4 regions of the Tardiphaga sp. 172_B4_N1_3 genome follow, and region 1 is predicted to be linked to each of the others. Evidence: predicted binding sites of a transcription regulator. Region 1 holds the regulator's gene; each other region holds the start of a gene.
The links. The regulator PhoB, encoded in region 1, activates phosphate uptake and scavenging genes when phosphate is short. The targets are predictions, from matches to a motif close to TGTCATNNANCTGTCAT.
Positions count from the first base shown of each region.

Region 1 (7,298 bases):
AAGAACACGAAGTCGGCAAAGCTCTGTTCGCACAGCCGGGCCGCGAGGCGCTCGCCGTCCGGGCTCTTGAACAGGTTCGACATGTGCCAGAGCTTGGTGGCCTGCTCCTGCAATGCGGCGACCATATGTGGGTGCGCATGGCCCAGCGCGTTCACGGCAACGCCGCTGGTGAAGTCGAGATAGCGCTCGCCATCGGTTCCAATCAGCCACGCGCCTTCACCGCGCTCGAAAGCGACATCCGCACGCGCGAAAACAGGCAGCAAGTGAGCCTGAGAGAGGGGCGAAGACGTTGCGTTGCTGGTCATAACCGATCCGATCGAAAAGACTGCGGCCGCGTCGATGACAACTGTGCGAAATCGAACAACGGACCCTAGAAACGAAACGTGCCGCCCTTCTCGGGCGGCACGTGGGCATTATTCTATGTGTGCTGTGAAGACTGTCAACCGCGCACTGCGGCTTTCGAGTCACACGGAGTCGCAGAAAAAGCCGATTTTGCAGCTTTACTTGCAGAAGCATGTGGACGCGGCATGCCCGACTCTTGCGCGCGAGTCACGGCATATTGTAGCTTTTGCCTCGTCGGATACGACATCTCGTGCGGCGGTAGATCCTTTTGACACATCCAGTGCGGCGTAACAGCCGGACGCGAAATTCGCGCCCGGTGAGCGCTAAAGGATTCTGACCGCAGGGATTTTTGAAGTCTCAACTCGCAGCGCTGCCCGGTCAGGCCGGCGCTCACGAAGGGAAAACGGCGATGACGGTAATGACATGGACCGACGATCGCGTCGAACAGTTGAAGAAACTCTGGGAAGGCGGCCTTTCCGCCAGCCAGATCGCTGCGGAACTCGGTAACGTGACCCGCAACGCCGTGATCGGCAAGGTTCACCGCCTTGGCCTGTCCGGCCGTGCCAAGAGCCCCTCCTCGGCAGCTCCGCGGCAGCGCAAGGCGCGCCCGGTGCAGCAGATGGTACGCGTCGCCCGCCCGATGGCGCGCGGCAACACCGCGCTGGCCCATAATTACGAGATCGAGGCCGAGCCCGATCCGATCGCCTATGACAACATTGTGCCGATCAGCCAGCGCCTGTCGCTGGTCGAACTCAACGAAGCCACCTGCCATTGGCCGATCGGCGATCCGTCGAGCGCGGACTTCTATTTCTGCGGCGGCAAGGCCCTGGCCGGCGCCCCCTATTGCGCGCATCACTCGCGCATCGCTTATCAGCCGGCAAGCGACCGCCGCCGCGCAGTGCCAAAGCCGACGCGCTGAGCTGGAAAGCATCTAAACCAAATGAAAATGCCCGGTGATGAGCCGGGCATTTTTTGTTTGGGGCTTCTAACCTCGCCCCGCTTGCGGGGAGAAGGAAGATACCTACTCCGCCGCCTTGTCGAAGCGGTCATCCAGCGCGTAGCCGGCGCCGCGCACGGTGCGGATCGGATCGGGCTCACCGGCGGGGTTGAGCAGCTTGCGCAGGCGGCCAATATGCACGTCGACGGTGCGCTCGTCGATATAGATGTCGCGGCCCCAGACGCTGTCGAGCAACTGTTCGCGGCTGAACACGCGGCCCGGATGTTCCAGGAAGAACTCCAGCAGGCGATATTCGGTCGGACCGAGATCGATCGGACGGCTGGACCGCACCACGCGGCGCTTGTCACGGTCGAGTTCGATGTCGCCAAACGCCAGGACAGTAGCGAGACGCTCGGGAGCTGCACGACGGAGCAGGCCCTTCACGCGGGCCAGGAGCTCCGGCACGGAGAACGGCTTGACGATGTAGTCGTCGGCGCCGGTGGCGAGACCGCGAACGCGCTCGCTCTCTTCGCCGCGCGCCGTCAGCATGATGATCGGCAATGCCTTGGTTTCGGGCCGTGCGCGCAAGCGGCGGCACAGTTCGATGCCGGACAGGCCCGGCAGCATCCAGTCGAGCACCACGAGATCCGGCACCCGCTCCTTCAAGCGGGTGTCGGCATCGTCGCCGCGAGCGACGGTTTCAACATCATAGCCTTCGGCGTCGAGGTTGTAGCGAAGCAGCGTCGTTAGTGCCTCTTCATCTTCCACAACCAGAATGCGTGCATTCACAGCCATCTTGATCAATACCCTCAGTGACGTCCGACAAGTCTTTAAATCATGATCCTTGCGGAAGACTGGCTTCCACTTTTCCGGATCATGCTTCAGACCGTCGGCGTATTCGCGAATGTGGTCATGTCGCCCTTCGGGCGCTTGTCGAGGATCTGCTGGCCCTCGATCATGTAGAACACGGTTTCCGCAATATTGGTGGCATGGTCGCCGATCCGCTCGATATTCTTGGCGCAGAACATCAGGTGGATACAGAACGAAATGTTACGCGGGTCTTCCATCATATAGGTCAGGAGTTCGCGGAACAGCGAGGTGCAGATCGCGTCGATTTCCTCATCGCCCTTCCACACCGTCATCGCGGCGGGCAGATCATGTGCGGCATAGGCGTCGAGCACGGCCTTGACCTGGGTGGTCACGAGGTCGGTCATGTGCTCGAGGCCGCGGATCAGCTTCAGCGGATGGAAGTCGCTGTCGAGTGCATTGACGCGCTTGCCGATATTCTTGGAGAGATCGCCGATGCGTTCCAGATCGGTGGCGACGCGCAGCGCGCCGACGATCTCGCGCAAATCGACAGCCATCGGCTGGCGCTTGGCGATGGTCAGCACGGCGCGCTCTTCGATCGTGCGCTGCAACTGGTCGATCTCGGAGTCGGTGGCGACGACGCGGGCGCCAAGTGCGACATCCCGGCGGATCAGCGCGTCGACGGATTCGACGATCTGCCGTTCCGCGAGGCCACCCATCTCGGCGACGAGACGGGTCAGCTCCTGCAGATCGTCATCGAAAGCCTTGGTGGTGTGTTCAAAAGCCATCTCAAATTCCTCCCGCGAATATGTCGCGTCAGCCGAAGCGGCCGGTGATGTAATCCTGGGTGCGGCGATCGGTCGGCGACGTGAAGATCTTGTTGGTCTGATCGAACTCGATCAACTCGCCGAGATACATGAAGGCCGTGCTGTCGGAGACGCGGGCAGCCTGCTGCATGTTATGGGTCACGATCGCGATCGTGTACTGATCCTTCAACTCGTCGATCAGCTCCTCGATCTTCGCGGTCGAGATCGGATCCAGCGCCGAGCACGGCTCGTCGAACAGGATCACTTCCGGCCGCACCGCGATGGTGCGCGCGATGCACAGGCGCTGCTGCTGACCGCCCGACAGGCTGAGACCCGACGCGTTGAGCTTGTCCTTGACTTCGTTCCAGAGTGCACCGCCGCGCAGCGCCCTCTCGACGCGGATGTCCATCTCCGACTTGGAGATCTTTTCGTAGAGGCGGATACCGAAGGCGATGTTTTCGTAAATCGTCATCGGGAACGGAGTCGGCTTCTGGAACACCATGCCGACGCGGGCGCGCAGCAGGTTGAGGTCCAGCTTCGGATCCAGAATGTTCTGGTTGTCGAGCATGAGCTGACCTTCGGCGCGCTGGCCGGGATACAGATCATACATGCGGTTGAAGATGCGCAGCAGCGTGGACTTGCCGCAGCCCGACGGGCCGATGAACGCAGTCACGCGGTTCGCCATCAGCGTCAGGTTGATCTTCTTCAGGGCGTGGTGTTCGCCATAGTAGAAGTTCAGGTCGCGCACGGTGACCTTGGGACGGGTCTCGCCCTGCAGGGCCGACGGCGGCGGCATCGAGACGGAAGGAACGCCAGACGACACAGAAAGCTCACTCATTTTGCTGTCCTCTCGGCGCCGAGAATGCGCGCGCCAATGTTAAGGGCAAGTACGGTCAAGGTGATGATCAGGGCACCGCTCCAGGCGAGCTGCTTCCAGTACTCGTAGGGGCTCTGCACGAAGTTGTTGATGGTCACCGGCAGGTTGGCCATCGTCTTGGTGAGATCGAGGCTGAAGAACTGGTTGCTCAGCGCGGTGAACAGCAGCGGCGCCGTTTCACCGGCGACACGCGCGGTCGCCAGCAGCACGCCGGTGATGAGACCGGCGCGGGCTGCACGATAGGCGATCCGCTTGATGACCAGGGAGCGCGGCAGGCCGAGCGCCGAGGCCGCTTCACGCAGCGGGTTCGGCACGAGACCAAGCATATCTTCAGTGGTGCGAACCACGACGGGGATCACGATCACGGCGAGCGCGAGCGAACCGGCGAGAGCCGAGAAGCCGCCCATCGGAACCACCACCGCACCATAAACGAACAGGCCGATGATGATGGACGGGGCCGACAGCAACACGTCGTTGATGAAGCGGATCACCGAGGTAAGTTTGTCGTGCTTGCCGTATTCCGCGAGATAGGTGCCGGCAAACAGGCCGAGCGGCGCGCCGATGCCGACGCCGATGACGGTCATGATGATCGAACCGACGATGGCATTGAGCAGGCCGCCTTCCATGGAGCCGGGCGGCGGCGTGTTCTGGGTGAAGATCTGCAGACTGATGCCGGCGATACCGTTGTAGAACAGCGTGAACAGGATCAGCGCGAGCCAGGTGACGCCAAAGAGAGCGGCACCCATGCAGAGCCCACGGATGATCATGTCGTTGCGGCGGCGTGAAGCGTAAATCGGGTTCATATTAGTTGCCCGCCTTCTTTTCCAGACGCAGCAGCATCAGACGCGCTGCCGAGAGCACGAAGAATGTCAGCACGAACAGCAGGAGACCGAGCAGGATCAGACCCGATTGATGCAGACCGTCGCTCTCCGCGAACTCGCTGGCGATCGCTGCCGAGATCGTGGTGCCCGGGCCAAAGATCGAGCCTGTGATCCGGAACGAGTTGCCGATGATGAAGGTCACCGCCATCGTTTCACCGAGCGCACGGCCGAGCGCCAGCATGACGCCACCGATCACACCAACGCGGGTATAGGGGATGACGACGTTGCGGACGACTTCCCAGGTGGTGCAGCCGACGCCGTAAGCGGCTTCCTTGAGCACCGGCGGCACCGTCTTGAACACGTCGACCGAGATCGAGGTGATGAAGGGCAGCACCATGATGGCGAGGATCAGCGACGCGTTGAACAGCGAGAGATAGGACGGCGGGCCGGCGAAGATCACGCCGAGGACCGGGACGCCTTCGAAGGCGTTGATCATGAATGGCTGCACGTGGTTGGCCAGGAACGGGCCGAGCACGAAGAAGCCCCACATGCCGTAGATGATCGAAGGAATACCGGCGAGAAGCTCAACCGCCATGCCGATCGGGCGGCGCAGCCAGTTCGGGCACAGTTCGGTGAGGAAGATCGCGATGCCGATGCCGACCGGAATGGCGATAGCCATCGCGATCACCGAGGTGATCAGCGTGCCGTAGATCGGGCCGAGCGCTCCCAGCACCGGCGGATCAGCCGACGGTGCCCAGCGCTGCGTCGTCAGGAACGAAAAGCCGAATTCGCGGAGCGCCGGCCACGCACCAACGATAAGCGACAGAATGATGCCGCCGAGGATAAACAGAACGGACAGCGCCGAGATGCGGGTGATCCAGTAAAACGCCTGGTCCCCCGTCTTGAAGGCATTCAAAGCCTTCGCACGATCATAAGGTCCAGCAGCGTCCATCGAAGAGCTCTGTACGGCCATGTCTGCCACGCCAGTCCCCTGTAATTGTTACAATACCCCAAAACGCATTGCCCTGGAGGGGCTTGTCAGGGCGCGAAGTCAGAAGAGAAGAAGAAAGAAATTCAGCCCTGCAGCAAACGGAGGAGAGATGCCCCTCTCCTCCGCCCACACACCAGATCAGCTCTTGATGTCAGCCGACCAGGTCTTTTCGATCAGCTTGACGACCGAGTCCGGCATCGGGATGTAGTCGAGCTCTTCGGCAGCCTTGTCGCCCTTTTCGAACGACCACTTGAAGAACTTCAGCGCTTCAGCCGAGGCCGCCTTGTCGGTCGGGGTCTTGTGCATGAGGATGAAGGTCGCCGCAGTGATCGGCCAGGACGCTTCGCCCGGCTGGTCGGTGAGGATCACGTAGTAGCCGGGAGCCTTGGCCCAGTCGGCATTGGCAGCAGCAGCCTGGAAGGCAGCGACGGTCGGCTGCACGGTCTTGCCAGCCTTGTTGACGAGACCGGCATAGGTCAGCTTGTTCTGCTTGGCGTAAGCATATTCAACATAACCGATAGCGTTCTTGGTCTGACCGACGTTGCCGGCAACGCCTTCATTGCCCTTGGCGCCGACGCCAACCGGCCACTCGACAGCCGTACCGGTGCCGACCTTGGTCTTCCAGTCAGCCGAGGCCTTGGACAGATAGTCGGTGAAGTTGAAGGTGGTGCCCGAACCGTCCGAACGACGAACGACGGTGATGGCAGCCGACGGCAGCTTCAGCTTCGGGTTCAGCTTGGCGATGGCAGCGTCGTCCCACTTGGTGACCTTGCCGAGATAGATGTCGCCGAGCACTTCGCCGGAGAGAACCAGCTCGCCCGAGGCGATGCCTTCGAGATTCACGACGGGAACGATCGCGCCCATCACCATCGGCCACTGAACCAGGCCGTCCTTCTCGAGCTGCTCAGCCTTGAGCGGCGCGTCGGTGGCGCCGAAGGTCACGGTCTTGGCCTGGATCTGCTTGATGCCGGCGCCCGAACCGATCGACTGGTAGTTCAGACCATTGCCAGTCTCTTTCTTGTAGGCGTCGGCCCACTTCGAATAGACCGGGAACGGGAAGGTTGCGCCGGCACCCGTGATGTCGGCGGCAAATGCCGAGGTCGAGGCGGCGACGAGGCCGGCAGCGACGATCGCTTTGAGGAATTTCATGGGATGTCTCCAATCTCGTGAGCGACCGCGCCGGATGCGCCAGTTGTGCTCACGCCGCCCGTTTAGGGGTGGTCGATTGTGCTTTTATGATAGTTCCGTGACACTTGGATGACGACACCAAGCATCTGTAAATGCTTTGTTTTTCTGCCTCCGCGGATAATTTTACCGTGCAAATGACATGGAAAATGCCCTGCCATGAGGGTCATCCCAAGCCGTCAAAATCCGCCGTCACAGGGGTTAACAATATGTTTCAGCAGGCGGAATCCGGCCTCGCGCGCATGCGCGCGTATGACAGCGGCGGGCACGATATTGAGGGGGATCGGACGCAATGCCGCACCATCCGCCAGGGCTTTTTTGACTGTCTGAGCGAAGCGCAGCGACGCGGGACCGCCCGAGGGCGGCCCTGACGGGCGCAAGAGAACGAAGGGAGTTTAAGGCGTCAGGACGCGGCGGAGGTAGGAGGGGCCGGCGGCGTCTTCACCTGCGGAAAGGCGGCGGTAAAAGTCGCGCCGTTCTTCGGTACGCTTTCGATCAGCAGCCGGCCGCGGTGCCGGTTCAGGATGTGCTT
Region 1 is NZ_CP197238.1:5,307,404-5,314,701, reverse strand. It holds gene AB7783_RS25155 (aspartate aminotransferase family protein) at 1-305, opposite strand, end outside; gene AB7783_RS25150 (GcrA family cell cycle regulator) at 752-1,261, shown strand; gene phoB (phosphate regulon transcriptional regulator PhoB) at 1,364-2,068, opposite strand; gene phoU (phosphate signaling complex protein PhoU) at 2,161-2,874, opposite strand; gene pstB (phosphate ABC transporter ATP-binding protein PstB) at 2,903-3,730, opposite strand; gene pstA (phosphate ABC transporter permease PstA) at 3,727-4,572, opposite strand; gene pstC (phosphate ABC transporter permease subunit PstC) at 4,574-5,572, opposite strand; gene pstS (phosphate ABC transporter substrate-binding protein PstS) at 5,720-6,730, opposite strand; gene AB7783_RS25115 (ATP-binding protein) at 7,170-7,298, opposite strand, start outside.

Region 2 (7,298 bases), 370 kb from region 1:
CTCCACCGGATTTGAGATTGATCGTTCCACCTTTCGTGGAAAGCTCCGCAAGCGTGGTCAAACCGGTGCCGATCCATCCGCTGACATCGGCGAGCGGCGTACCCGCCCATTTGCCGAGCAGATAGTTGCCCTGGCTATCCTTCAACCACTGAACGCCAGCCATCGGGCCGTCGGCAAAGGTGCCGCCGTTGCGTTTGTCGACATAGACGGTCGCGCCGCGCAGCCAGGAGTCGATGTAGAGGACGCTGTCGCGCAGTTCGTTGATGCGCAATTCGGCCTTCACCGAATTGCTCTCCATGGTCAGCAGCACATCGCGCAAACCGGCAACGCTTAGCAATGCGCCTTCGCCGATATAGAGCCGGCTGCCATCGGCCACGGACTTCTCGCCGTCCGGCGGCTCGTTGAGAAGAATAGGCTGCTTGCTGGCCACCGCCGCGATGCTGCCCGACGGCGCCACCAGGGCGGCGCCGGCCTGGATATCGATCAAATTGCCGCGCAGATCGATGCTGCCGGCGCGGTAACGCGTCGCGACCGCACTCTGTTCGAGCGTGCCGGTATCGGTCAGATCGGGCATCACCGTGGTGAGACTGCCGCCGCCAAGGCTCAGTGTGCCAGCCCTGAAGGAGTACAGGAAGTTTCCGATATTGGCGTCATAGGCGGTGACGCCCTGGGACCAGGCCCGCAGAACGATTGAGCCATCCTGATTGTTGAGAGCTGTGGACGCGAGCATGACGCCGTTCTGCGCAACGCTGCGCCCGACGACCGTGATATTGCCCCGCGCGGCCTCGACCATGCCGGTATTGCCGACACTGTAGCCAATGCTGGCGGCGCGCGCTTCCATTCCATCCATCGCGGCAGCATAGGCGGCCTTGACCTGGGGCTGCGCGCCGTCCCACGTCCAGGAATCGTAAGACATCATGAACGGCATGGGCGCGGACGCCGCAACTTCGATGCCGCGCAAGGCGGTGCTGGTTGTCGAGGTGGGCGAAGCAAACAGCCAGACGTTTTCACCGGCCGCCATGAGCGTCTGCCCGCCCGGTGTCCTGATCGTCCCGGCATTGACGACGCGCGGCGCAAACAGCATCGCCTTGCCGCCGACATGACTCTCGATCAGCGCCCCGGCCTCCACCAGAACGCTCCCGGGAGTCGTGCCGTAGACGGCGGGAGTCAGAGTCGGATTGCGTTCCGTGGCCGCATCGCCAAAGGTCGGGAGCGGGCTGAGGACATTGGGGTCAGTGAGCAGTGTCTTCATGACGCCAGCCGTGAACTGCGCATTGCTCAGACCCAACGACGACGCCACCAAGGTGTGGACGTTGACCTGGCTGGAGCCGCCGAAAATGATGCCGTTCCTGTTGACGACATACACCTGGCCTTCAGCCTTGATGGTGCCGAGTATCTGACTCGGCGCAAGCGACGGATCGATCACCCGGTTGAGCGCCACCCAGTTCGCGACATCGGCGCCGCCTGCCGTCTGGTTGAAATACAGATCCGTGTCACGGCCGATGTTGAACTTCTCCCAGGTCAGAATCGCCTTGGAGTCGGTTTGTCTGATTTCCACCTGCGTGCGACCGCCCGACGTCGTCTGCGTCGGCAGCCTGGCGCCTCGCCACAGGGTCGGATCGGCCTGAACATTCGGTGCAACGACGAGGCCGCCCGGCGTCAAGCCATTCGGGACGGTGGTCGCCGCCGTCATCGCAGCGGCGCGCGCCGCGCTCTGCATATTACGCATGTTCTGCAGGGCGTTCGATGCGCGGACCATCGCCTGCGATGCGGTTTGCGCCGCCTGCTGCGCGGCCGCCTGTGCAGCAGTGGCCGCCATCGCGGTCGCCGCCGTCGGGGAGGCCCCGCTCCCGCCCTGGAGACTCCGCGCCTGCGCGCTACCCGCTGCGATCGACAGTGTCACGATACTGACACCGACCAGCAGTGCGGCACGTCGGCCATCAAAATGAGAGCGGGGCGAACGAGCGCCGCAGGACACAGTCGGAAGCACGGACATAGGATGCACTCTCAAGAACAGCTTGATACCGGATCGTCGCGATGGTCCGCGATCCCTAGTGCATGTGATGCCTTTCGGCCGTGATGACCGAAACGAAAACTGAAAAAAATTTAAGAGTCCAAAATGCGCTGCAGGTTCAGCCGAGCAACACAATCCTGCCGGGTAGCGCCGTGGCATGCGCGCCGAAAGCCTGCACGAGCTGATCGATCACACGATCGACATTCTCGACGCGAAGCCGGGCGCTAAAGCGCTCGCGGCCGAGCGCCGCGTTTGTCAGGATGATTTTGCCGCGACGATATCGATTGAGCTCTGCCACCACATCGGCAACCGGCGTGGACTGGAACACGAGATATCCCCCCTGCCACGCCGCCACAACCGCGCCGTCGACGGCTTTAACAGCGCCGAGACGTTCGCCGGAATAGGTCAATTGGGAGCCAGCCGGCAGTTTGGCGTTCGCGCCGCCGAGCTCTACCCGGACTTCACCGGCAAGACAGGTAACGCAGACGGCGTCTGCGGCATGGCGAATGTTGAAACGCGCTTCGCGCGCCACAATCTGCCCGTCGCCGGCGACCACCGTGACATCCGCAGCCACGGACGGCGATGTCGCAACCATTGCCTCACCGGACAGAAGTTCGATCCGATCCGGCGCTTGTGAGGTGGTCCGCATCGCGATGCTGGTGCGTGTGTTCATATCGATCGCCACATCGCCGAACAGCTTGAGCTGGCGCCGCTCGCCGACATCGGTGCGAAAATCCGCGCCCAATTCCGACAGCGTCGGCCACAGCTCCAACGGCGGCCGCGCAACCATCACCGCTGCCCCCGCAGCCGATGCGGCCAGCGCACCGCCGAGAAAAACGCGTCGCCCGACTCTGGGTGGCGCCGCGCGCGAGATGTCCGCTGTGCCGCCAAATGCCTCCGCCGGCACCTGGCCGATCGCCTGCCAGGACCGGCTCACGCGGTCGAAAGCTGCCGCATGATCAGGACTTTTCGCCATCCACCGTTTCAATCCGTCGAGATCCAGCCCATTGGCCTCGCCGGAGGCGAAACGCACCACCCAGTCATAGGCTTGCTCCTCCAGCGCGCTGGAGTCGATTGGGCTCTGATCGGCAGCAGTGATCACCCCGCGTCCTCGTCACTCATGGCAGCAGTCTTCATTGTCCGATGACTTCAAGGCCTTCGGACCGAAACGCTGAACGATCTTTTTTTCCAGGCGGCGCCCACAATGCAGCACGGCCGCCTTCAATTCCAGTTCGACCATGCGCTGCGACAGGCCCAGTTGCTCGGCGATGTTGCGCAGCATGCGGCCTTCCACGCGGGCGGCGAGAAGGATGTGACGGCGCCGGGGCGACAGCTCGGCCAACGCCCCGCGCACGGCCTCTATGTCCGACCGCGCCATGGCTACACGTTCCGGATCGGGCGCATCGTCAGCCAATGACAGCGCCGTGCGGACGTCGTCAAGCGTCACCCGTTCGCGCTCTTTGAGCCGACGCTTCAGCGCCAGGCGATAGGCCGTACGCAGCAGATACAGGAACGGACTGCGGACAGGCTCAGCCGGCGCCGCATTGTCCAGCCGTAGCCACGCATCATGCAAGGCGTCATCGGCGCGATCCACGGAGCCAAGTCGGCGGGCAAGCTGGACCTTCAACGCCTCATAGTCGAGCAGCAGATGCTGGCGCAGGTTCTGTGCCTTCATCGCGCCATCTCGAGCGCGGGCCCCGTGCGGTCACGGCCGACAGGCTCGTCGGCGGAGAAACGACATTCCCTGGACATCGGCGACGGCGGAAAAACAGCCAGGATCACCGGCTGCGGCATCCCGACCGGCGGCAGGCCGACATTGGTCCGCCCGAGCAACGCGACAATCCGAGCGCCTTGCTGCGCGGCCTTGTCCAGAACTTCGGCCCGCGAAATCGCACCATCCGCTGCCAGCCAGAGGCGAAGAAGGATGTCCTCGTCGCTCGGCGCGCGATCGGGCGCGGCACAGAGCGCAGCGCTGATCCGCGCTTGCACTGCGGCGAGGTATCCCTCATAACGCCGACGTTGGGCCACAACATCGGACACCGAGCGACCCGTCACCTGTTCCGGACCAATAGTGACTGTCCCATCCGCAGTGACTTGCGGCACATAGCCGGTGCCATCCAGCAACCTTTGCAGGGCGACGGCGCGCGTGAAGGCGCCCGCGACGACACGAGACGAACGGCGATCGACGAGCGCGGCATTATAGAAAACCTCGAGCCCCGTCACGACACTGTAAGCCCTCAATGCTGCATCCAGCGACTGCGCCGGAATATCGAATTGTATGAGTTCATCCGGCGAAACAGGGATGGCAGAACCATCGGCGCCGGACGGACGAACCGACGCGCCGACGAAAAATGCGACCATCCACCCCAGCAGAACAAGCTGAGTGCAGCGACGTGCCTGGCCGACGATCGTCACCCCACCTGCCCTCAAACGCACAACGCTTCCGGAACGGATCGACGGACTGGCTAATGCCGCTTCAACAGCTATTGGGTATCCTATCGCCCGCCACGGGGCTCAATCGAATAACCAAGCGAACCTAGCAGCTCGCCGGCAGGAAAGTTGTTAGCGTCGCAATACTACAGTATCATGACTATAAAGATCATGCACCGAGCCACCGTCGCGCTCCTTGCGCGTTCTCGAAAATCTTGACACCTCCAGCGTAGTCAAGACAATCTGCGGGCGCCGCTCGGCGTTTAGAGGCGGATCAGTCGCTATATGTTTCCATTACTAGCCAATACCGCGATAGCCATGGCGTCCGTCACGGCGCTAACGATGAGATGGTCAGCGCTCTGTCAAAAGCCGATGTCCGCTTTGCGCCAACTGCTGTCACTCATCTGCACGTCGACGCATGACGCGCCTATTGCGCTGCCCCATCCGGATCGCGCGAATCGCCCGATTTGATATTGGGCCCACCTGGCCGATGCTTTCCAGATCATACCATGCTCACCCTGGCCTGAGACATAGCTCCCGACATTGCCATGATCGCGCAATTGGATAGATTGCTTCGTCCGCCGGAAAGAGTGAAAGGTGGCATCCAAAGAAGGGGACAACCCATTGGACGATTCCGCGAACCAATGCGCGTATTGCGGGTTCACGATGCAATTGGATGCACGCTTTTGCGGTGGCTGCGGGCGGCCAAGGGCTGCTCCAACTGCGCTTGGCGTTCATGCACTCTCATTCCTGCAATCGCAAATCCCGCCAGAACTCGCTGAGCGTATCATGCGGTCCGGCACATCCATGCTGGGCGAGCGCAAACGTGTCACCGTCCTGTTTGCCGACATCCAGCGGTCGACCGAACTCATCGACCAGTTGGACCCAGAAGAAGCGCTGGAAGTTATTGGCCCAGTGCTCAAGCGGCTGATGGACGCCGTGCATGAGCACGATGGATTGGTCAACCAGACGCGCGGTGACGGCATTATGGCGCTCTTCGGCGCCCCCATTGCGAGCGAAGACCACGCCGTCCAGGCCTGCCGCGCAGCACTGGCTGCGAGAAATGCGATCATCGAATTCAATCGTCTGCATCAGCGCTCGATCAGTATCAGAATTGGCCTGAATTCCGGACAGGTCATCATTCATTCGATCGGCAACAATCTGGCGATGAACTATGACGCCGTTGGAAAAACGGTTCACCTCGCCGCCCGAATGGAAGCGCTTGCCTCCCCTGGCTCGATCAAATTGTCGTCCGACACCTTCCAACTCGCGAAGGGCTTCATCAGCGCATTGCAGCTCGGGCCCGAACAAGCCAAAGGGGTCGCCGAGCCGGTGGAGACCTATGAACTGGTGTCGATGCGGCCGCGCACGCGCTGGCAGGCTCGCTCATCCGGCGGCCTCAGTCCGCTGATCGGACGTCGGACAGAATTAGATTTCCTCAAGAAACTGCTGGATAACGCCGCTGCGGGACGCGGACGCGCGGTGACCATTGTCGGCCCTGCCGGGATCGGCAAATCGCGTCTGGTCCATGAGTTCATCGCCAGCGTTCCTGAAGAATGGCTCGTCCTACAGACGACCTGCGCTTCTCAACGCGCGAACTCCAGCTACTATCCCGTCAGCACGTTGATACGTGAGCTCTTCGGCGTACGCGCCGAGGATAGCCCCGCCTCGGCTGCCAGCCGGACCAGCACCCGTGTTACCCGCCTCAATCCAAATCTGCCCCCACATCTTCCGGCCATCCTCTCGCTCCTGGATCTCAACAGCGAGGACGAAGACTGGAAAAAGCTTGAGCCATCCGAAAGACGCAACAAGGTCATCGACGCCATGAAGACGCTCGTCTTCTCGCAGGAACGGTTGACGCCCTTGCTCATCCTGATCGAGGACATCCACTGGATCGATGCCGAAACACAGCTCATTCTGAACAGCATCATGGGGATGCTCGATAACGCCCGGGTCCTCGTGGTCGTCACGCAACGCCCGGGACGCATCTGGTCCGGCCGAGCGGTTGAACGCCTGGACATCGCGCCGCTCAGCGAGCCGGACGGTGATCAACTGCTTGTATCGCTGTTGGGCAATGACGGAAGTCTGGGCTACATCAGACGACGTGTCCTCGCGAAAGCGCAAGGCAATCCACTCTTCGTGGAGGAATTGGCCCAGGCACTCAAAGATACGAAGGTGCTAGTCGGCGATCCGGGCCGCTACAAAGTCAGCGATGGGTCGTCTAATATCAAAATCCCCGAGACCATTCATTCCGTTCTGGCATCGCGTATCGACTTACTCGATCAAGCGACCAAATCGCTTTTGCAAATGTCCGCCGTGATCGGCAAAGACATCTCATTGATCCTGCTGTCCGGTATGGTTGGAACTGATCCCGACGAACTGGCTCCTCGTCTTCTGGCGCTGGAGTCGGGCGATTTTCTCAGAAAGGTCACTGCCTCCGGCACCCTCGAATATTCGTTCAAACATGAGCTCACGAGAGAAGTGGCCTACGGCATGATGCTACTCAGCGTCCGTCGCTATCTCCACGCCAAGGCGATCGAAATTATCGAGCTTCGATTCGCCGACCGTCTCGACGAGTATATCGACCGACTTGCCGACCACGCGTTTCTCGCTGAGCTATGGCAAAAGGCAGTTCCGTATCAGTTGCGGAGCTGCCGTCGAGCAATCAAGCGTGGCGCCAATCAGGATGCGATCGCCATTTACGAGCGTGGCCGCGAAACGCTGGCGCATTGGCCGCCGTCATCGAAGAAAACCATCTCTGAAATAGATCTGCATCTGACGGTGATTACGGCGCTCGAACCAATCGGCATGCATCAACGTATTGCCGACGTCTTGCGTGAGGCGCGCCGGCTGG
Region 2 is NZ_CP197238.1:5,678,193-5,685,490, reverse strand. It holds gene AB7783_RS26820 (filamentous haemagglutinin family protein) at 1-1,996, opposite strand, end outside; gene AB7783_RS26815 (FecR family protein) at 2,133-3,116, opposite strand; gene AB7783_RS26810 (RNA polymerase sigma factor) at 3,129-3,689, opposite strand; gene AB7783_RS26805 (STN domain-containing protein) at 3,686-4,429, opposite strand; gene AB7783_RS26800 (ATP-binding protein) at 5,042-7,298, shown strand, end outside.
Region 2: AB7783_RS26805 (STN domain-containing protein) is a predicted target of PhoB. The motif match lies at 4,590-4,606, and genes of this name have one in related genera.

Region 3 (7,298 bases), 3.9 Mb from region 1:
GGCCGGTCGCTTGCGGAACAGCACCACATAGGCATAGCCGACGACCTCGCCGCCTTGCGTGGCGACGAGGTGGGGGAACCGCTTGCTGCGCAGGTTCTTGCGCCGGTCTCTGAGATCATCGGGCTGCGGCGTGTCGGCGTCGCTGACGCCTTCCTCGACGCCTTGCCGGATGTGCCGGCGATAGATCGCCAGCATGGCATCGACGTCGGTGTCGCGTGATGGTCGGATGACGACCGGCTGTTCGAGTTCCGTTGGCAAATCTGGCTCCTTACGTGCTCCCTATTCGGAGACCACGTAAGTGTAAAGCCGGATCCGGCCATTGGCGTCGACCTTGCGGTAGATGCCCTGGATCTCGACGTCGAAGCCCGGGAACGTGTTGAAGCAGGTCTCGAACATCCTGAGATAATCGATCATCGGCTTTGACCGTTCGGTGAGCCGTTCTCCGGGTACGATCGTGGCGATGCCGGGCGGGTAGACCACGAACGGCGTCGTCGCGACGCGCCCGAAGATCTCGTCGATCGGGAGGTAATCGACGTCGTTGCGCACCAGACAGCGCGCGGCATCATGGGGTGACATGGCAATCTCCGGCAGATGGTCGGCGGAGAATTGCCTGGTCTGGAGCTCGCTCACATTGGCCTCGCGAAAGAACCGGTGCATGTCGCCGCACAGATCCCGCAGGCGTATGCCCGCATAACGCGCCGGCCTGCGCCTGGCGAATTCCGGGATGACGTCTTCGAGCAGGGCGTTGTCGTCATGAAACTTCTTGAAGGCGACAAGGCCAGATATCAGCGTGCCGGCCTTGCTGGCCTCCACGCCGGGCGTCAGCAGGAAGAGCAGCGAGTTGAGATCGTTCTTCTCCGGCACGATGCGATTTTCGCGCAGGAACTGCGCGACCACGGGCGCGGGGATGCCGTGTTCCGCATAGCCGCCGGTGGTGCGGTCGAAGCCGGGTGTCAGTACCGTCAGCTTGTTGGGATCGGTCATGGTGAAACCGGCTTCCATGCCGGGGAAGCCATGCCAAGCGGCGTCAGGCGCGAGCTGCCAATAAGCCGGATTGGTGGCCAGCTGGTCAGTGCCGATGCTTTCCCAGGGCACATTGTGAACAGCGCCTTCGCTGGCTGCGTCGGGAATCGCGACGCGCTCGGGCACGAAGGGTTCGAAGAACCAGCGGCGCTCGGTGCGGGTTTCCTTCTCCTCGAATTCGCGGCGCACCGCGCGCATCTTCTTGCGCAGTTCGATGCCGAGGCGGATCGTATCGTCCCACAACACTTCGCCCGAGCGGCCCTTCATCATCTGCGCGCCGACATCCAATGATGCGAACAGTGGATAGAATGGCGAGGTCGAGGCGTGCTGCATGAAGCTTTCGTTGAAGCGCCGGTGCTCGACGCGGCGCTTCTGCCCGCGGATGTGGCGATCCTTCATGTGGATCTGCGACGCCTGCGAGAAGCTCGCGAGCTGCTTATGGGTCGACTGCGTCGCGATGATACCCGGGGAATCCGGACCAAGCTCCTTGAGCCCCATGGCGAAGCGACCGGCATAGAGCGGGTGGAATTTCATGAAGCCCGCCCAGGCTTCGTCGAACAGGATGTAATCGCAGAGATGGCCGATGCGCGCGATGATCATCTCGGCGCTGTAGATGGTGCCGTCATAGGTGCACTGTTCGACCACGGCGACGCGGAACGGGCGTGGACGCTTCCAGGCCTCGGGATCCGTGACCAACGGATTGATACGGATGCGCTCGCGCAGCGCGTCCTCGTCGAGCGCGTCCCAGTTCATCGGGCCGATCAGGCCCCAGGGATTGCGCGTCGTTGGCACATAGATCGGCACACCGCCTGAAATCATCAATGCGCCGTGCAAGGCCGCCTTGTGGTTGTTGCGGTCGAACAGCACGAGGTCACCATCGGTGACCAGAGCCGATAGCGCGACCTTGTTGGAGGTCGAGGTGCCGTTGAGCACGAAATAGGTTTTCTCCGCCCCGAAGATCTGCGCGGCTTCCTTCTGCGCCTGCAAAGCAGGGCCCTCATGGGTCAGCAGATCGCCGAGATCGAGCACCGAATTGTCGAGGTCGTCGCGAAACACGGCTTCGCCGAGATGTTCCATGAACACGCGGCCGATCGGGCTGCGGCTGTAGAACACGCCGCCATTGTGGCCCGGGCAGGTCCAGAGCTGGTTGCCTTCCTCGGCATAGTCGACCAAAGCGCCGAAGAACGGCGTCTTCAGTGTCTCGGCATATTGCTTCAACCGGCTGATCAGGTTCTTGGCGATGAACGGCGGGGTTTCCTCGGACAGGAAGACATAGCCGTCGATGAAATCGAGCACCTCGACCGGGACGTCTTCAAACCGCTTGCGGCGGATCAGCAGGATGATCGGAAAGTCGAGGCCCCGTTTGCGCATCAGGTTGATCAGCGCCGCGGTCTTGCCTTCGAGGCCCTTCTTGCCCCAGTCGACCACCATGCAGCCGATGGCCGCGTCGGTCTGGACTGCGATCGTGGCGTCTTCGAGCTTGCGTGCCTTGACGACCTCGAAGCCGGAACGCTCGATCTCATCGACGATCTGATTGAGCCGAATGCCCTCGAGATCGTCGGCGTCGAATGTTGGCATCGCAAACAGGAAATTGAAGCGTTTGAAATAGTCCATTTGTGCACCGATCTTGTTTCGCAGCGATGTCTCGCTGCGTTACGTGACAATTCAGTGACTGAAGCCGCGTTAAGGTATCTCAGTCAGAAAAAAGCTCAGAGAACATGCCGCGCGGCGGAAGTTCCGGTGGCCCGGCATCCCATCGCGCATCTCGGCCTTTAAACAGGCAGTCGCATGATCGCGCAGGAATCACCAGCGGCGGCGGCGAGAGCGAATGGCTTGCGGATCAGAAGTCCTTCGGCAACAGCCAGATTTCCTAGCAGCGACGAGTCCTGTTTCATCACCGGCGTCGCCACCACGGTGCCGTCGGCGCGGGTTTCCACACGCGTGCGCAGATAGTCCTCGCGCTGGTCGTTGGCGGCGAGGTCGCGGCCGAGCACCGCGGGTTCGAGCGCGTGAGCGACCTCGTTTCGGCCGGACAGCGCGCGCAGCAGCGGCACCATGAACAGGAAGCCGCAGACATAGGACGAGACGGGATTGCCGGGCAGGCCGATCACGCGCATGCCCTGGCGGCGTCCGTGCATCATCGGCTTGCCGGGCCGCATGGCGATGCGCCAGAACGCCATCTCGACGCCGGCATTGATCAGGGATTGCTGCACGAGGTCGTGGTCGCCGACCGACGCGCCGCCGGTGGTGATCAGCACGTCGGCCTTCAGATCGATCGCGCGCTGAATGGCCGATGTGGTCGCCTCCAACGTGTCGACGGCGATGCCGAGATCGACCACCTCGGCGCCTTCAGCGCGGGCCAGCGCACGCAGCGCGAAGCCATTGGAGAGCACGATCTGGCCGGGGCCGGGGACCGCACCGGGCATGACCAGTTCGTCGCCGGTGGCGAGCACGGCAACGACCGGCCGTCGCCGCACGGGCAGTGACGGATGGTTCATCCCGGCGGCAAGCGCCAGATCGCGGTCGGTGAGGCGGGTGCCGGCGCGCAGCAGCACATCGCCTTCATTGAAATCGACGCCGGCCGGGCGGATATGCTTGCCGGAAATCGCAGCTTCGTTGATCCCGACGACGTCACCTTCGCGCGTTGTGTCTTCCTGGATCACCACGGCGTCGGCGCCAGCGGGCAGCACGCCGCCGGTGAAGATTCGCAGGGCTTCGCCGGTCTGCAGCGGGCGGTCGAACGGCTTGCCTGCGGCGATCTCGCCGATGACGCGGAGCTTGGCGCCCAGTGTCGCATCGGCGGCGCGCACGGCATAGCCGTCCATCGCTGACATGGGCTCCGGTGGCTGCGTGCGCAGCGAAGCGATGTCGCGGGCGAGCACGCGGTGGAACGCGTCTTCCAGCGGCACCATCTCCTCAGGCAGCGCATCGGCGCCTGCGAGAATCGCGGCCATGGCATCGGTAACCGGCATCAGGGCCATCGCGGGGATCTCCGGCAGTGTGGGCGCCCGTCATAGCGGAGAGCGGGAGCGGACGCAAAACCACTGGCGCTTTGGCAGGGCAGGGAAACACGGTAGACATCGGCGATCATGACCGACAACCACGCCGCAACCGCCGATGAAGCGCCTGTCTGGCGGGCAGATGTCGATGCGCTGGCGTTCCGGCCGTCCGGCCATCGCGGGCTATGCATGGTGCACCGTCATGCGTTCCGGACGCTGCTCCGGCGCTACCCGTCGCCGGAGGACTGCGCGGCCTATTTTCAAGACCACAGAGCGGTGTTCCAGGCGGCGGCTAGCGCCAAGCTCGTGCGTGCGTCGGTAGCGGCAGATGCGAACTTTCATCTGACCAGCCGCGATCTCGCCCGCGCGATGTAAAATTAACGGTCGCGCCGCCGGAGCAACTCGGCTAAATTGGCCCTCTATTTCGCGAGGATTCCGATGCAACAGACCCAGACCGCCCAGATCTCCGCCGTCACCACTGACGTTAATGTCGTCGTGCAGGCCGTTCTGGCCATGGCGCTCGGTCTGTTTATCGTCGGGGTGGTCGGTTTCTCGCATATCAGCGCGGTCCATAATGCGGCCCACGACACGCGCCACGCCAACGCATTCCCCTGCCACTGAGACATGTCCGTCTTCAGGTCGATCGTTTTCTCGGCAGCGCTGGCTGGCGTGATCACTGGCGCTGCCATCACCGGCGCCCAGATGGTCGGGACCATTCCCCTGATCCAGAAAAGCGAAGTTTATGAGCGCAAGGCGGAAGCTCCGGCTGCTGTTGCGCCGACGGCTGCCGCGCAGCCCGCCCATACGCACGACCATGGCGCCGCCGCCCATAGCCATGAGGCCGAATGGGAGCCCACCGAGGGCTTGCAACGCAATGCCTTCACCACCGGCGCCAATATCCTGACGGCCATCGGCTTCGCGTTGCTACTGGCCGGCATCTTCGCGCTGCGTGGCCGGGCCGTGAGCTGGCGGGAAGGGCTGTTCTGGGGTCTCGGCGGTTTCGTCGTCTTCACGGCGGCGCCCGGCCTCGGCCTGCCGCCGGAGCTGCCTGGAATGCCTGTCGCCGACCTCACACTGCGCCAGACCTGGTGGATCGGCACTGCCTGCGCCACTGCGGCGGGGCTCGCCCTGCTGGTCTTCCGCAAGGCGTCATGGGCCGCCATTCTCGGCCTTGGCCTGATCGTCCTGCCGCACCTGATCGGCGCACCGCTGGCGCCGGCTGGCCATACGGATGTCCCCGAAACGCTGTCGCACAGTTTCGTCGTTGCAGCGGTCCTGACCAGCCTGCTGTTCTGGGCACTGCTCGGCGTCCTCACCAGCATCGCCTTCCAGCGCATCTCGCGGACCTAAAGCCCGAGTGCCTTGAGCGCCTCGGCGACCGATGTCGGCGAGGTGACGTGGACGGCCTGCAATCCGCAAGCGCGAGCGGCTTCGATATTATCGGCAAGATCGTCGAAGAACACGATGCGGTCGGCGGGGATGCCGATTTCCGCGATGACGTGCTCATAGGATTTTGCATCGGGCTTGCGAAGCCCGATCGAGGACGACAGAAACACCGTGCGGAAGTGACTGAGCAGATCGGCATGGTGTTCCGAGAAATGCGTGACATGCGCGACATTGGTGTTTGAGAACGCGTAGAGCGGCCAGCGCTTCGAGGCATGCGCGAGGAGTTCGGCGATGCCCGGCATCTCCCCGACGAAGATCGCATTCCAGCCTTCGAGAAATTGTGCCGGCGTCAGATCGATACCGAGCGTGTCGTGCAGATGCGCAAAGAATGCGTCGTCGGAAATCTCGCCGCGCTCGTGTCGCATATAGACGTCGCCGCGCGCAAACCGGCTCACGATGTCGTCCGGTGTACACTGCGCGTAGTCCGACCAGACCTTCAGCACGCGCGTGAAATCGATATCCAGCACGACGCGGCCGAGATCAAACAGCAGGGCGTCTGCGGAATTTGGCGTAAGCGACATCGTCATCTGTATCTTTTGGCTCAACGATTGAACATGTGCGGCGCAGGTTAGCGGATGGTGGCAGAAAATCCTTGCCTCCGCGTGACAAACCGCCCCGATATTTCTGTTGCCTAGGCAACTAATTCGTGAGAGCCTTTCCAAAGAGGGCGCTACTTAGAGCAGTCAACTGCCGGGCCCTGCAGGGAGAGAAACGATGGTGGACCGCTTGTGCGGGACGGCGATTGATGACGCGCGAGTAACGCGTGGTGGTCTAGCCGGTTACCGCGCCGAGATTGCCGTGAATGCGTCGCAGCAAGTCGATCAGCACTTCGCGTTCGCTTTCATCCAGACAGGACAGCAGCTTTCGCTCGCGTTCCAGCGCGGTCACGATGACGGCGTCATGGGTCGTGCGACCCTTCGTGGTCAGCGTAATCGAATGGGTGCGTGCGTCGTCCGGGTCGGCGTTGATGGCGACCAGGCCGCGCTCTTCCAGCATGGCAAGCGTGCGGCTGACCGGTCCCTTGTCGAAGCCGATGACGTGGCAGATGCGCGAGGCGGGAATGCCGGGCTCGATGGCCAGCAGCGACATGATGCGCCACTCGGTGACATTCACGCCAAAGCGCTTCTGATAGAGCGCGGTCGCGTTGCGCGACAGCTTGTTCGCAATGAAGGTGATGAAGGCCGGCACATAGCGCTCGAGATCGAGCAACTGCCCGCCTTTGGAAGCGGGCGCTCTCGCGGCGACAGTCCTGACATTGACCTTTGTCGCTTTCGCCTTGGCGGGCTTTCGAACCGTTTTCCCCGATCCATTCTTGCTCATGCACCACGATCCTGCCTGCCAGCATGACGTCGTCGAAATCGACGAGATCACGTGGTCCTGAGGAATAGAGACACGCAGCCGCAATTGCCAACAAGAAAATATGGGAGATTCACATGGTTGCCACGGTCACGACGGCATCGCCCCACACCCCGCCGGTGCTGTCCTTTGGCGGAGCCCTGCCGAACGACGCATCGTCTCAGCCCGTCGTCCACCTCGACGTCGATCCCTTCGCCATGGACTTCTTCGCCGATCCTCACCCCACCCACGAGGTGCTGCGTGAAGCCGGGCCCGTGGTGTATCTCGACAAATGGAACGTCTACGCGGTCGCGCGCTATGCCGAAGTTCATGCAGTCCTGAACGATCCCGCGACGTTCTGCTCGAGCCGCGGCGTGGGCCTCAGCGACTTTGCCAGGGAGAAGCCGTGGCGCCCGCAGAGCCTCATCCTCGAAGCCGACCCGCCGGCGCATACGCGCACGCGCGCGGTACTCAACAAGGTCCTGTCGCCCGCGG
Region 3 is NZ_CP197238.1:1,390,373-1,397,670, forward strand. It holds gene AB7783_RS06260 (GNAT family N-acetyltransferase) at 1-258, opposite strand, end outside; gene AB7783_RS06265 (Orn/Lys/Arg decarboxylase N-terminal domain-containing protein) at 280-2,637, opposite strand; gene AB7783_RS06270 (molybdopterin molybdotransferase MoeA) at 2,796-4,004, opposite strand; gene AB7783_RS06275 (hypothetical protein) at 4,113-4,397, shown strand; gene AB7783_RS06280 (CbtB domain-containing protein) at 4,461-4,643, shown strand; gene AB7783_RS06285 (CbtA family protein) at 4,647-5,372, shown strand; gene AB7783_RS06290 (HAD-IA family hydrolase) at 5,369-5,995, opposite strand; gene AB7783_RS06295 (MarR family winged helix-turn-helix transcriptional regulator) at 6,240-6,788, opposite strand; gene AB7783_RS06300 (cytochrome P450) at 7,022-7,298, shown strand, end outside.
Region 3: AB7783_RS06265 (Orn/Lys/Arg decarboxylase N-terminal domain-containing protein) is a predicted target of PhoB. The motif match lies at 2,681-2,697, and genes of this name have one in related genera.

Region 4 (7,298 bases), 5.3 Mb from region 1:
TGGCAAGCCAGACCGCCAAGGCCACCGAAGAGATCTCCGCCCAGGTCGCAGCTATGCAGGCATCGACCAGCGAAGCCGTACTCTCGATCAGCGCCATTACGGGGACCATCGCGCAGATGAGCGAGATCACCACCAGCATCTCCTCGGCCGTCCAGGAACAGGGCGAGGCCACGCGGGAAATCGCGCGCAACATTCAGTCGGTCGCGGCGGGCTCCAGTGAAATCAGCGAACATATCGGCGGCGTCAGCAGTGCAGCAGAAGCGACCGGGACGGCGGCCTCGCAGGTGTTGTCGAATGCCAGGGAGCTCGACACCCAGTCCGGCATGTTGCGGACGGCGGTGGACGAGTTCCTGACCAAGGTGCGTGCGGCGTAGAGGCTCTTCTTCCCCTCTCCCTTTGTGGGAGAGGAAAGTAGATCACGCTCTAACGCAAAAAGCCCTCCCTTGCGGGAGGGCTTTCGTCGTTTCAGGCGGGGGCCTGCTCGCGTTGATTACTTCGCCTTCAGGAAGTCGCCGACTTCGAGCAGCACGAACTCGTTGTCGTCAGCCTTGTTCGGCTCGCGGCTCGACGAGAACGGCAGGTTGTTGTCGTTGCCGACGATGATGTGGGTGGCATCAACCTGGTCGACGTTCTCGATGGTGAAGAACGGGAAGGTCAGAACGCCGTCATTCAGCGGCTTGCGGGCCAGCTTGTTCGGGTCCTGGATCTTCATCAGGTCGATGAAACCAATCTTGCGAACGGGCTTGCCGACATTGGCGTCGTTCAGTTCGATCTTGTAGACCTTCTTGAACTTGGCGAGATCCGGGAAGCAGTCTTCACCGCGCTTGCCATCGGCGCAGGCCTTGTCCTTGGTGCCTTCGCCGTTGTCGCGCTCGATGATCAGGCCGTTGTCGGCGGTGATCATGTTGAAGTCGCCGATGGCATTGCCGTTCTGTTCGAACACATACTGCCAGTAGCGACCGGTGAACTTCTCGTTAGCGACGTCGAATTCCAGGATGCGCGAGGCTTCCTTGCCGTCGACCTTTTCCCAGTCCTTCTTCTCGGCATCCCAGATGGGGCCTTCGAGCAGGCCGTAGAGGAACTTGCCATCCTTGGAGGAGGCGAAGCCTTCATAGCCCTTGGAGCGGCGCAGATTGACCGTGGTGTAGGTGGCGCCCGGCGCACCCGGCGACTGCACCGACCAATGGTCAGGCGAGCGCACCGGCTTGCCGTCGGCGACGGTGTCGAACACGGCCAACACCTTGCCGGTCTTGTCGGCCTTGATGATGTAGGGGCCGAATTCTTCGCCGATCCAGAAATTGTCGCCAACGATCTGGAAGCCTTCGGTGTCGACATCGGCGCCGGTCAGATAGCGCTTGGCGGTGTCTTCATGAACGATGCGGAACGGCACCTTCTTGTCGGGATCGTGCAGGAACACGGTGGCCTGACGCTCGACCTTGCCGTTTTTCCAGTCGATCTTGTGATGATTGAGATAGATCATGTAGTCAGCCGAATTGTAGCGCGAGCCGGCGCCATTGTCGGTCAGCACCCAGAACGAACCGTCGGGCATCACCTTGATGCCGGAATGGCCCTGCAGCGGCTGGCCCTTCATCGGCAGCGAGATGCCGGTGGCGCGCTCATAGGACTTGCCCATCACGGTGCCGAGCGCGTCGACGCGCTTGCCGGTGGTGTATTTGCCCGAGGTCTTCAGGTCGTTCGGCGCATCCGCAGGCGCATCGATGGTCGACGTCGCCGGCAGCACGGCATGGCCGGCGAGCTTGGCGGGGAATTCACCTTCGGTCTGGGCGAAAGCGGCGGAGGTGAGCATGACGAGGGAAGCGACGGAGCAGAGGAATGTGCTGCGCATGGTTGTCTCCTTTGTGGTGACCATGCGCGGTGTTCTGGGGGGCAGGCGTTACGCTGCGCTGACAGTTCCGTGACGACTGGGTGACAGCGGGGGAAAGAGCTGCGGCATGGGGTCGCCGCGGCTGCGGGTTAGGTCACAGCCCCTCCGCCATCGTCTCCGCCTCGCACGCCAAAGGCAGGCGTGGGGCGGAGACGGCGAACGGTGCTGCTTCTCTACTGCTTCTCGATCCCCGCATCCGTGATCAGCTTCTCCCACACCTTGAGCTGATCCTTCAGGAAGGTGTCGAATTCTTCCGGCGTACCGGAAAAGGCTTCCATGCCACGGTTGGCAAGGTCTTTCTGGATCTCGGGGCGTTCGACGATCTTGCGGATTTCGGCGTTGAGCTTGACGACGATGTCCTTCGGCATGTTGGCCGGACCGAGATAGCCCTGCCACGAGGTGATGTCGAAGCCCTTCACGCCGGCCTCGTCCATGGTCGGCAGATCCGGCAGAAGCTTGGAGCGATATTTCGTGGTCACCGCAAGCGACTTCAACGCCTTGGCGTTGACATGCGGCAGGCCGGTCGGAACGTCGACGAACATCATGCTGACACGGCCGGCGATGACATCGGTGAGCGCCGGTGGTGAGCTCTTGTAAGGCACGTGCAGGAGATCGAGCTTGGCGAGGCGGGCAAAGGTCGCGCCCGAGACGATCGCCGACGAACTGCCCGATGCGTAGGAGTACTTGCCCGGCTCTTTCTTGGCGAGCGCGATCAGCTCTTCCACGGAGTTGGCGGGAATCTCAGGATTGATCACCAGCATGAAGGGCAGGTCGCCGGTGCGCGCGATCGGCGTGAAATCCTTGATCGGATCATAGCTCATGGTCTTGAGCAGAAAAGGATTGGCCGAATGCGTCGTGTTGGTGGTCACGAACAGCGTGTAACCATCGGCGGGGGCGCGGGCGACGAAACTGGCGGCGATCGAGCCATTGGCGCCGGCCTTGTTGTCGATCACGGTGTTGGCGTTCAGTGCGGTGCCGAGTTCCTTGGCGATCAGGCGCGTCGTGGTGTCGGTGCCGCTGCCTGCGGCGAAAGGGAGCACCAGCGTGATCGCCCGGTTTGGATAATTCGCAGTTTGTGCGATGGCATCCGGGGTCGCCAACAGCAGCGCTCCGATAAAGGATGCGCTCGCCACACCGCGAAGAATTGAAAGTCCGTGCATTCCGCTTTTCTCCCTGAATCGGCCTTGGTAGCTCGTGTTTGTTGCGGGCAAACTAGCGGAGGTCGGTGACGCACGGAAGCGGAAAGGTATGCAGTTTAGGTGAGCGCGCTGTCGATGGTGTAGGCCATGCATCGACTTCTGCTGCACCAGGTCGACCTTCTCGCGTTCGTGAGCGACAGCACCTGCAGACGGCCGCTGATCTCCGCAGCATCTCCACGTCGGGGTCGGTGCGAATGCCGGGGCGACCTCCGGAGCACGCACGGTCGGTTCGTCGCGGTCCTTCTCGTCGCTGCTACTGCTTCCCGACCAGCGACAGGTTCAGCGCCGCGCAGGCCCAAAGCTCTTTGACAAATGCACAGCAGCTCTTATATAAATTAGAATAATTCTAAACTAAGCAAGGCGTTGATATGAAGGCGTTTTCGGAGCTTACCGAACGCGAGGTGCTGGCGGTTGCGATCTCCAGCGAGGAAGAGGACAGCCGGATCTATCTCAGCTTCGCCGAGGATCTGGCAGAGCGCTATTCCGATTCCGCGAAAGTCTTCAGCGAGATGGCCGAAGAGGAAAAGGGCCATCGACATCTGCTGTTGCAGATGTATGAGGAGCGCTTCGGACCGAACCTTCCGCCGATCCGGCGCGAAGACGTCAAGGGCTTCATCCGCCGCCGACCAATCTGGCTCACGCGTAACCTGTCGCTCGAAACCATCCGCAAGGAGGCCGAGAGGATGGAGTTCGAGGCCGAGCGCTTTTACGCCAGGGCTGCCGAGCAGGCGACGGATGTCGGCGTTCGCAAGTTGCTGGGCGATCTGGCCGAGCTGGAAAAAGGACACGAGCATCTCGCGGCCAAATTATCGGATGCCATCCTGACGTCCGACGTTCGTACGATCGAGGATAACACCCGCCACCGGATGTTCGTCCTGCAATATGTCCAGCCAGGTCTTGCGGGCTTGATGGACGGCTCCGTATCGACGCTGGCGCCGCTGTTTGCGGCCGCGTTTGCAACACATCACAACTGGCAGACATTCCTTGTTGGCCTCGCCGCGTCGATCGGCGCCGGCATTAGCATGGGTTTCGCCGAAGCACTGTCGGACGATGGCTCCATGACCGGACGCGGCTCGCCGTGGCTACGTGGCGGCATCTGTGGGCTGATGACGACGCTGGGCGGTCTCGGCCATACTCTGCCTTATCTCGTGCCGGACAGCTGGCCGAATGCATTCTGGATCGCGACGGCCATCGCGGGTGTTGTCGTTTTTTTCGAACTCTGGGCCATCGCCTATATCAGGGCGCGCTATATGGATACGCCGTTCCTGCAGGCCGTCTTTCAGGTGGTGCTTGGCGGCGTCATCGTTCTGGCGGTGGGAATATTGATCGGAGGCGCGTAGTGGGTGGGGAGGCGTCAGATGGCGTCGTTGCGCGGGATGGCGTAGGTTCTATGCGCGGGAAACCCTGCTGCTCGTCCCGCCGATGATGAGTGTGTGCGATGCATGATCGCGGCAGGTGCGATCGCGGGCAGCTTACGGGTAAAGGAGCGTCCCATGTATGCTGCCATTCGTCAGAGCAAGGCAAAGACCGGCATGGCTGAGGAACTGACGCGCAGGATCAAGGAAGGTGCCATTCCGATCATCAGTGATGTCGAAGGTTTCATGGCCTATTATGTGGTCTATGCGTCCGACGATACGGTGACGGCGATCAGCATCTTCAACAATTTCGCGGGCGCCGAGGAGTCGAACCGACGCGGGCTCGCATGGAGCGAACAGAATCTAGCGCCCTTGCTGATTGGACCAGCCACAGCGATAGCCGGGCCGGTTATCGTTCATACGTTGGCATAACGCGCGCGAGACAGGTGCTATGCCGGGCGGTGGCATGTGCGCGTAGATTACTCGCTAGATTCTCAATCTCCCAGCAGGCGCTTCGCGCCGGCGATTGCGCGGCGCGCGACTTCTTCGGGGCCGCGCTCCCGGGTCAGCGCATCCATCGGCACTTCGAGCGCGACCGGAATATGCTTCGGCAGGTGCGCGGCGATGGCGCAGAGGTCGATGCCGCCGTCGCCGGGTGGCAGCCGTTCAGCGCGCGCGGTGTGCAGCAGTCCTTCCACCGTGCCAGGCTTCTCCGCCGGAGCATCGCAAAAATGGAAAAACGGCAGCAAGCGCGATGGCATGTCGTCGAGTTCGGCGAGGCTGCTATCGGAGCGGTCGAAATGCAGCGTATCGACAAGGATACCCGCATTGGCGCGGCCTGCGGTCTCGACGATGGCGCGCGCCTTGTGCAGGTTCGACACATTGGTCCAGGGAAAGAACTCCATCACCGGCATGATGCCGTATCGCGCCGCAAGATCGGCGATGGCCGCCAGTCGGTCGGCGAGGCGGGACAAGTCGGGATCATAGGGCGCGACGATGACATGGCGGGCTCCGAGCTCCGCGCCAGCGGTGAGTATCGGCTCAAGCGCCGCGACGTCGATCCCGGGCGTGATCTTGACGAGTTCAATATCGAGCACGTGCAGTCCGGTATCGGCGAGACGCGCCTTGGTTTGCTGCATCATCGCCTTGTCGTTCATCAGCGGGTAGCCAGGGCTTTCCGCGGTCACGGCGATCAGTCTCAGTCCGACACTCCGGTAGCCGCAGCGCGCGGCAACGTCGATCATCTCTGGCGGCGCCAGCGATAGCACGGTGAGGTGGGCGAGCGAGAAAACGGTCAAGTGATGTTTCTACTCCCGATGTCAGGCTGGCCGGAGCGGATGTTCGGTCTATCGCCGTGATGCGATAAATACGCCCGACAGTACCAGCACGTAGCCGATGAGGTGAAACAGTTGCGGCTGTTCGCCGAGAAACGCGATGGCCAATACGGAGCCGAACACCGGCATCAGATGCAGAAATGGTGCAGCCCGATTCGGGCCGATCAGCGCGATGCCGCGATTGAAGAACAGATAGGCCAGCGCCGACGGAAAGATCATGGCATAGGCGAGCGTCAGCAGCGTCACGGTGTCGAAGATCAGCGGTGAACCGGAGTTGAGTTCCCAGATGCTGACCGGCAGGGTCAGGATCGCGCCGCCGGCGGTGGTGAAAGCAATCAGCGACATCGGGTGCGTCACCGGTCGCCGCAGCATCAGCGCCGAATAGATGCCGAACACCAGGAGTGCTGCGAACAGCATCGCATCGCCCTTGTTGATCTGGATACTGGCCAGTGCGGTGAGATCGCCGCGCAGGATGATGATCAGCACGCCGGCCATGGAGACCACAATGCCGAGCAGTTGCGCCAGCGTCAGCCTCACGCCGAACAGGATCAGCGTCCACAGCGCGACACAGAGCGGGCCCGACGACTGGATCACCAGCGCATTCAGGGCCTGCGTGTATTTCAGGCCCCAATAGGCGAGCACCGTATTGGCGGCGAAGCCGGTCAGCGCCAGCATGGTCATGAGAGAAAGCTGCGCGCGGAGGACCGGCCAGTCCGTGCGCAGATGCGTCCAGGCGAAGGGCAGCAACAGGAAAAAGGCTCCGATCCAGCGCACGCAGGCCAGTGTCACCGGCGGGACGTGGCCGGCGACATAGCGGCCGAGCACGATATTCCCGGCCCAGAACAGCGAGGTGAGGCTGAGCAGGAGATAAGGCTGGTTGGCGAACCAGCCGACGATCGTTGGTCGCGGCGGAGCGGAAGGGGTCATCGGCTCGATGGTCAATGCAGCTTTCCATAGGCGGCAGTTCGCCGGGTGGCACAAGTCACGCTGGCGCGCGGGCACCATGCGCGGCAATGGAGCGCGCATCGGTAGATGCGTCGAATGGACGCCAGGAATGAGCCTCGATTCAGGTATTTAGATGCCGAAAAACACGCAAAATCAGACGATTATACCTTTTCCGCCAGGCGAACATTAACTGCTTTCGAACGGCTAGCCGATAGAACTGAATCACAATGATGGAACTTGTTTCTTGAATTGCGGGTCCGGATACCTCGTCGACGTTGTGCAGTGAGTGTGTCTGGAGCCGTTCGGCTTTGAGCGCACGACCGAGGGGTCGGCGCGACAGGAGATCGCAATGCCATTGTCCGCCTCCCAACCCAAACCCGGCCGTCGCCGGGGTCTCGGTCTTGGCCCGCGCATCATGTTGATGACGGTCTCCGGCATTCTCATCCTCGGCATCTGCATCACGCTAGTCGCCAAATATGTGCTCGAACAGGGCGCCGCCAAATCCGCGACGGAGCGGGTCGAGACCAATATGCGCGTCGCCTGGAACGTGCTGCGCGAGAGCGGTGACAAATACAGCATC
Region 4 is NZ_CP197238.1:45,129-52,426, forward strand. It holds gene AB7783_RS00220 (methyl-accepting chemotaxis protein) at 1-374, shown strand, start outside; gene AB7783_RS00225 (esterase-like activity of phytase family protein) at 491-1,846, opposite strand; gene AB7783_RS00230 (Bug family tripartite tricarboxylate transporter substrate binding protein) at 2,059-3,045, opposite strand; gene mbfA (iron exporter MbfA) at 3,453-4,424, shown strand; gene AB7783_RS00240 (antibiotic biosynthesis monooxygenase) at 4,578-4,871, shown strand; gene AB7783_RS00245 (sugar phosphate isomerase/epimerase family protein) at 4,934-5,737, opposite strand; gene AB7783_RS00250 (DMT family transporter) at 5,786-6,700, opposite strand; gene AB7783_RS00255 (methyl-accepting chemotaxis protein) at 7,068-7,298, shown strand, end outside.
Region 4: AB7783_RS00225 (esterase-like activity of phytase family protein) is a predicted target of PhoB. The motif match lies at 1,916-1,932, and genes of this name have one in related genera.